One region of the Exiguobacterium sp. EF_C8 genome, then DNA from elsewhere that is predicted to be linked to it. Evidence: riboswitches for the same ligand, from Rfam matches in the RefSeq annotation. Region 1 holds a riboswitch; the other holds the start of a gene.
The links. Region 1 has a riboswitch for FMN ahead of ribD (bifunctional diaminohydroxyphosphoribosylaminopyrimidine deaminase/5-amino-6-(5-phosphoribosylamino)uracil reductase RibD). Riboswitches for the same ligand answer to the same signal wherever they lie in the genome.

Region 1 (3,410 bases):
TCGCCCTCATTCTCACGATCCTCGTCATCACAGACGATGATCGGTCGTCCGTTCTTCAAATCTTCTATCGCGTCTTCAATCAAGTCGAATCCGTTCATTACATGTCGCCTCCTAAGAATGCTGCCCAGTCCGTCTGTTTCTCATGTTGCGTGAAATGATAGAGATGTTTCGCCATCATGTCACACTCAATATTGACGACTGCGCCGCTTGCCAATCGATCAAACGTCGTCACTTGACGGGAATGCGGAATCAATGAAATCGAGATCGTTTCCGAGGTGACGCGTTGCAAGGTCAGGCTCGTGCCGTTGATCGCGATTGATCCTTTTGGAATGCAATACTTTTGCCACGATCCGACATCAAACGTATACACCATCGCTTCTCCGTCCGGTCGCCGACTGATTAGTCGTGCCGTCCCGTCGATGTGCCCACTGACGAAATGTCCACCGAACCGACCGTCTGCCGGCATCGCCCGTTCGAGTTGCAACGGGTTTCCGACCCGGTACGTGCCGAGTGCTGTCGAACGAATCGTGTCATGGACAGCATCCGCCGTAAAACCGGTTGGGCTCATTGACGTGACCGTCAAACAAATCCCGTCGACGGCGATGCTGTCACCAATCTTCGTTCCTTCGAGCACCCGGTGCGCTTCAATTTCAAGTGCTAATCCATTCGGTCGCGGAATCTTTCGTTTTAAGGTCCCGACTTCCTCAATCAATCCGGTGAACATATCGTCTCCTCCTTTCGGATGTACGTCAGATGGAGATCCGGTCCGACCGTTTCAACCTGATCGATTTGAAAACGTTCTTCGATATCATGTCGTCCGTTCCAGGCAGTCCCTTCAAAAATCGACGGGGCTTGGTAGACTTCAATCCGATCGACGAGATCTGCTTCAAAGAATGCGGCTTGAATCGTCGGTCCACCTTCAATTAAAACGCTGCGGATGTCTTGTTCGTATAAGCGTTTAAGAATCGCTTCCGGCGTCTCATATTCACCGACGAGCACCGTCACTTGATCATGACTTATCCGAGGAACACTCGTCAGCCAGTACGTTGGATTTTTTCCATCGCAAAAGACTTGCGCGGTCTCTGGCACCCGACCACGGCGATCGACGATTACTCGAATCGGCTCGATACCTGACACTGCGCGTAAAGTCAGTGCTGGATCATCGACGAGCACCGTTTCACTTCCGACGAGGATCGCATCATGGCGACCACGCAGGGCGCGACCATTCGCGCGTGCTTCTTCTGACGTGATCCAGCGCTGTTCCCCCGTTGCCGCGATCCCGTTCATCGTCTGAGCGATTTTGACGGTCACGGTCGGACGTTTCCGTTCGATCGTTTTCCAAAATGTCTCGTAGAGGACTTCCGCTTCATGCCGTAACAAGCCGACTTCGACTTCGATTCCCGCGTCTTGAAGCCGTTTGATCCCTGAACCAGCGACAATCGCATGTTTGTCTTCCGTTGCGACGAAAACCCGTTTGATCCCGGCTTGTAGAATCGCTTCCGTACATGGTGGTGTCTTACCATGATGGTTGCATGGCTCAAGCGTCACGTAGAGATCAGCACCACGGGCGGCCTCTCCTGCCATTCGCAAGGCTTCGACTTCCGCGTGCGGACCACCGGCAAACCGGTGCGCACCAAAACCGATGATGCGTCCTTGTTTGACGATGACACAGCCGACACTTGGATTCGGACTTGTTTGTCCGTTTAACATATGTGCTAATTGCATGGCATAACTCATCATCTGTGACATCGCGTTCACTCCTTTCAAATAAAAAAGACGCCCCTTGAAAAAAGGGCGTCTGTATAGAAGGGTTCACGAAATACACGGTTCGCCTTCTGCTTTTTCGCATGCAGAAAGAGACCATCTCCTGAAAACATTTTTTCAGAAAACAGCTTGAATCGCGTCGTTTCGTTCTTCTCCCATCCGGACTTTACCGTCGGCCCTGGAATCTCACCAAGTCAGCCATGATGCGTACATCACGGGTCGCGGGCTCGTCGATCGATCGATCGCATCACCGCCGGTTGGGATTTTCACCCTACCCCGAAGAACTGGATTATTGAGTTATACAACTTTAGCCTAGCATATCTTTTTCAAGAAAACAAAGCGCAAATGTTTCGGTATTGGCTCTTTTATGATTTCGTTCCACTTCTGTTACCCCTCCCCAATTCGTGATCTATTGGATACTAAAAATGACTGGAGCACCTGATATCAGTGCGTCCAGTCATTGTGTTCCGGTTACAAATACCCGTTCTTCCGGTCGTGGAATTCTTGGGCAATCGCTCCGCGTGTCCGTTCATCAGCGAGGACGCGAAGTGCTGTCCGTGCGAGGATTTTAGCGCCTGCGATCAACGCTTCATCCCCCGCTTCTGAACGGGCGGCTTCTTTGAATGCTTCTGTATGCGCGACGAGATCGTCCGGACCAATCTTGATATACGGATGGATTGTCGGGATGACTTGACTGATGTTACCCGCGTCCGTCGATCCAAGACCCGGTCGTTCGTCGAGGTGCACGATTTGCCCAAGCGCCTCTGCTTCTTCTTGGAAGAGACGATCAAACGTCCGGTTGAAGACGAGATTGTCGACTTCATTTTGGAAAGCGATGACGTCAAGCGTCGCCCCGGTCGCAAGTGCCGCACCTTGCGCGACCGCTTTGACTTTCTCCGTGACGGCATTCAGCCGTTCCCGTGTCGTCGCCCGAATGAAGAAACGTGCTTTTGCGTATTCCGGAATGATGTTCGGCGCATCGCCACCATGCGTGATGATCCCGTGGATCCGGACATCGTCCGGTAACTGCTGACGTAAGGCGTTGATCCCATTGAAGAGCTGAATGACAGCGTCGAGAGCGTTGATACCTTCTTCCGGTGTCGCCGCTGCGTGCGCGGGACGACCCGTAAAGGCAAAATCGAGCGGATCGACCGCAAGAGAGGATCCCGTGATCCGCGTTTGTCCGGACGGATGGACCATCAAGGCCGCATCGATTCCTTCAAGCAACTGGTGTTTGACGAAACTGCCTTTCGCACTTCCGTTCGGCCCACCTTCTTCGGCTGGCGTTCCAAGCACGACGACACTCCCACCGACTTCATCAAGCACTTTGCTGACCGCGATCGCCGCTGCGACACTCGTCGTTCCGATGATATTATGACCGCATGCGTGTCCGATGCCCGGCAACGCATCGTACTCAGCGAGAAAGGCAATTGTCGCGCCAGGTCGGTCGCTTGACTTCTTCGCGAAGAACGCGGTCTCGTGCCCTGCGACGCCGAGTTCTACTGTAAAGCCTTCTGCCGTCAAACGCTCTGCATGTAGCCGCGAAGCAAAGAATTCCTCGTTACCGATTTCCGGCGTCGCATGAATCCGGTGGCTCGTCTCAAGATACGATTCCCGTTTTTGTTCGATGTCCTGTTCAATCGTCT
Region 2 (3,410 bases), 370 kb from region 1:
GTTCATACGTATCCCCGACCGCTTCCGGTACGATCGTTTCGCCTGACTCTCGCCAGTCTTCTAAAAAGGCGCGGTACTCCGTTTCCCACGCAAGAGTTGGTTTCATCAACTGCATCATTGGTGATTGCGCACCTCCTCTTCAATCAAACGATCGAGCCAGTCATCGATATGTTGGAACAGATAGCCCGCTTCTTTCGCAGCTGTCGTATCCATATAGAAATCGCGTTCCGGTGCAAGCGGCGATTCATCCTCTCCTTTTGCGACGATTTGGCTCGTCGTTCCCGCAATACGGTCGATTTTATCCATCAGGTCTTGAATCGATAGGACGCCGTCACTCGCAGCGTTGATCGGTCCTGTCAATTCCGAACGACCACACCATTCAAGAAAGGCAGCGGCTTCGTAACTTGAGATGTAGCCCATCTTCGCATAGTTGTTTTCAGCGATAATCGGACGACCGTCAAGCGCGCGTTTGATATGGAAGACAAGTCGTTCCGTATAATCGTCTGGTCCGAGGACAACAGGAAAACGAACGGCAACGACAGGGAAGGTCGCGCGTTGGAAGAAATAACTCTCCGCTTGGCGCTTTCCTTCGCCATAACCATGTTCCTTCTCAAGATCATATTTCCCGGGAAACGGATTGTAGGCACGTTCCGTGATATTCGCACCACCGTCTTCATAAACAGACATCGTCGACGTCAACACATAGCGTCCGACTTTTCCTTCAAACGCGTCGATCGCGAGCTTTGCTTGATACGGCGTGAAGCAAATGTTGTCATAGATGACATCCCAGTGCTGTTGGCTTAAATCCTTCATCGTACTACTTGACGTCCGGTCTCCTTTGAAAAATGTCAAGCCCTTCGCGACTGGTGGAGTATGCTCACCGCGTGTGACGATCGTCACATCATCCCCCGAATCGGCTAAACGAATTGCTAAGCGTCGTCCGAAATAGCGTGTTCCCCCGAAGATCAATACTTTTCTCATCCTGAAGCCCTCCCTATTCGTAGTAGCATTCACTCTCTGTAATATTTCGAGTAAACTCAACAAGTCTCCTGTATGAGAGCAACAAAAAAATCGTGGACGATGTCCACGATTGGATTCATTAACAGCCACCTGGTGTCCCGGCATTCGTTGCTGTCCGGAATGATGTTCCGCAACCACACGTTGCGATGGCATTCGGATTCGTGATCGTGAATCCGCCACCAAGCATTGACTGTTTATAATCGATTTCCAGTCCTTTGACGACCGGATAATCCTTTTCGTCCACGATGACGGTCACGCCGTGCTGTTCAAAAACGAGATCCGTTTCTTTTTGTTGATCGAATCCCATTCCGTACGACAGACCACTACATCCACCACCTTGGACGAGCATCCGAAGATTTCGTTCATCTGCTGGTGCCTGCGCCATCATGTCCTGGACTTGTAGCGCTGCTGCCTCCGTTAAATGGATCATGTCATCACCTTCCTTTTCTTTAGTATACGCAACTTCTGAGCGAATCGAAACCTAGTTGCTTGAAACTATCTTGAATTCGTTGTATAAATGGTATGTACAATAAAATAATCGTTCCATCTTCAGGGCAGGGTGAAATTCCCGACCGGCGGTAAACAACTCTCTTTAAGTTGAAGCCCGCGAGCGAATAGGGCGCTATTTGCTGATTCTGTGTAATTCAGGAGCCGACAGTACAGTCTGGATGGGAGAAGATGGCGGCATGAGTTTGAATTTGATTGATTTTGCAATAATCGATTAGGTTTATTTAATGCGGACTTCTCCCCTGTTGATCTGATCAATAGGGGTTTCTTTATGGTCGCAGTCATGCCAATACTTCATCGAGAGGAACGAGCAAAAGGAGACAATACTCGTATGAAACGCACACAAAAAATGGTCACTCTGTCAATGTTAGGTTCAATCTCATTTGTTCTTATGCTTATCAATTTTCCACTACCGTTCTTACCAAACTATCTGAAGATCGACTTCAGTGATGTTCCTGCTCTTGTCGCAGCGATCATGTTCTCACCGGTCGCAGGTGTCATCGTCGAAGCATTGAAGAACGTGTTATACTACATCTTCCGCGGAAGTGGTGTTCCGGTCGGAGAATTCGCGAACTTCGCTGCAGGCGTCGCATTCGTACTACCTGTCAGCTGGTTCTACCACAAAAAGAAATCAACACAAGGTCTCGCAACTGGTCTCGTCGCTGGTACGATCACGATGGCACTCGGTCTTGCGATCCTCAACTATATCTTGATCCTTCCAGCGTATGCATGGTTCCTCGGTATGGATTACATGGCGGATCCAGCTGTCAAATGGACAGCGATCACTGCCGGTATCTTACCGTTTAACGTTATCAAGGCTTTGTTCATCTCGGCACTCTTCATTCCATTGTTCTTGAAACTACGCCCATGGATGATGCGCCGCCAACAATCTGCCTGATCCGAAAAGCTGCGCCCGCTGACGGACACGAATCCCCTCGTTCAGACGAACGAGGGGATTTTTTGGCTGTCCATGCTCACAGCTCATTCTCTTCGATTTTCAGGTAAATCTTTTCAAGCAACTCTTCCGGCGTTTCACCTACGACGGTCTCACCATCTACGAGACAAAAATGGTCAAGCGAACAAATCCCGCAATAACCGAGGCAACCGTATTCGACGACGTCAACATTCGGGTCACGTTCAAGTTGCTCCATGACGACCTGTGTACCAGCCGCTAAGTTACTAATACAAAATTCAATAATCGGATTCACTTTTTTTCCTCCTTCAAGCAGGAAACGACCTGCCTCATGTCGTATTATACAAGGTCAGACTGATTTAGGGGAACTAAGGGGGATTTTACGTTATGAAGCAATTGATCGTACTCGGCGGAGGTTATGGTGGAATGCGGATTTGTGAGCGATTCAAGGACGAGGAAGTTGCCGTCACGCTCGTCGACCGTCTACCGTACCACGCACTCAAAACGGAATACTACGCACTCGCAGCAGGTACATTATCAGATCGGGATGTCCGGATTGAATTTCCGGAGGGGAAACATCTTACCTATAAATATGGACATGTCATCAAAATCTCACCAGAGACGAATACAGTCCATCTGCAGGACGGATCAGAATTATTCTATGATGACTTAATCATCGCCCTCGGTTGCGAGGATAAATACCACAACATTCCGGGTGCTCAAGAATTTACATACAGCATCCAGACACTAGAAGAATCACGGAAGACACAACAAGCGATTTATGGTCTGTCACCGGAATCCGTTGTCTCGATCGTCGGTGCTGGTCTATCTGGTGTCGAACTCGCCAGTGAACTACATGAGAGCCGGAAGGATTTGACGATTCGTCTATTCGACCGCGGTCCATCCGTCTTGTCGTTCTTATCCGATAAAGTCTCGTCTTACGTTCAGGAATGGTTCGAGGAACATGACG

Region 2: it holds a riboswitch for FMN, as region 1 does, so the genes downstream of both, ACY2IG_RS13135 (ECF transporter S component) here and ribD (bifunctional diaminohydroxyphosphoribosylaminopyrimidine deaminase/5-amino-6-(5-phosphoribosylamino)uracil reductase RibD) in region 1, are expected to answer to the same signal.

Annotation. Positions count from the first base shown of each region.
Region 1 covers NZ_CM143264.1:2,843,536-2,846,945, forward strand. The annotation lists gene ribA (GTP cyclohydrolase II) at 1-98, opposite strand, end outside; gene ribE (riboflavin synthase) at 98-724, opposite strand; gene ribD (bifunctional diaminohydroxyphosphoribosylaminopyrimidine deaminase/5-amino-6-(5-phosphoribosylamino)uracil reductase RibD) at 709-1,725, opposite strand; FMN riboswitch at 1,908-2,052, opposite strand; gene ACY2IG_RS14985 (M20 family metallopeptidase) at 2,236-3,410, opposite strand, start outside.
Region 2 covers NZ_CM143264.1:2,474,299-2,477,708, forward strand. The annotation lists gene ACY2IG_RS13120 (GNAT family N-acetyltransferase) at 1-118, opposite strand, end outside; gene ACY2IG_RS13125 (NAD-dependent epimerase/dehydratase family protein) at 115-981, opposite strand; gene ACY2IG_RS13130 (HesB/IscA family protein) at 1,100-1,450, opposite strand; FMN riboswitch at 1,562-1,704, shown strand; gene ACY2IG_RS13135 (ECF transporter S component) at 1,859-2,425, shown strand; gene ACY2IG_RS13140 (YuzB family protein) at 2,502-2,735, opposite strand; gene ACY2IG_RS13145 (NAD(P)/FAD-dependent oxidoreductase) at 2,828-3,410, shown strand, end outside.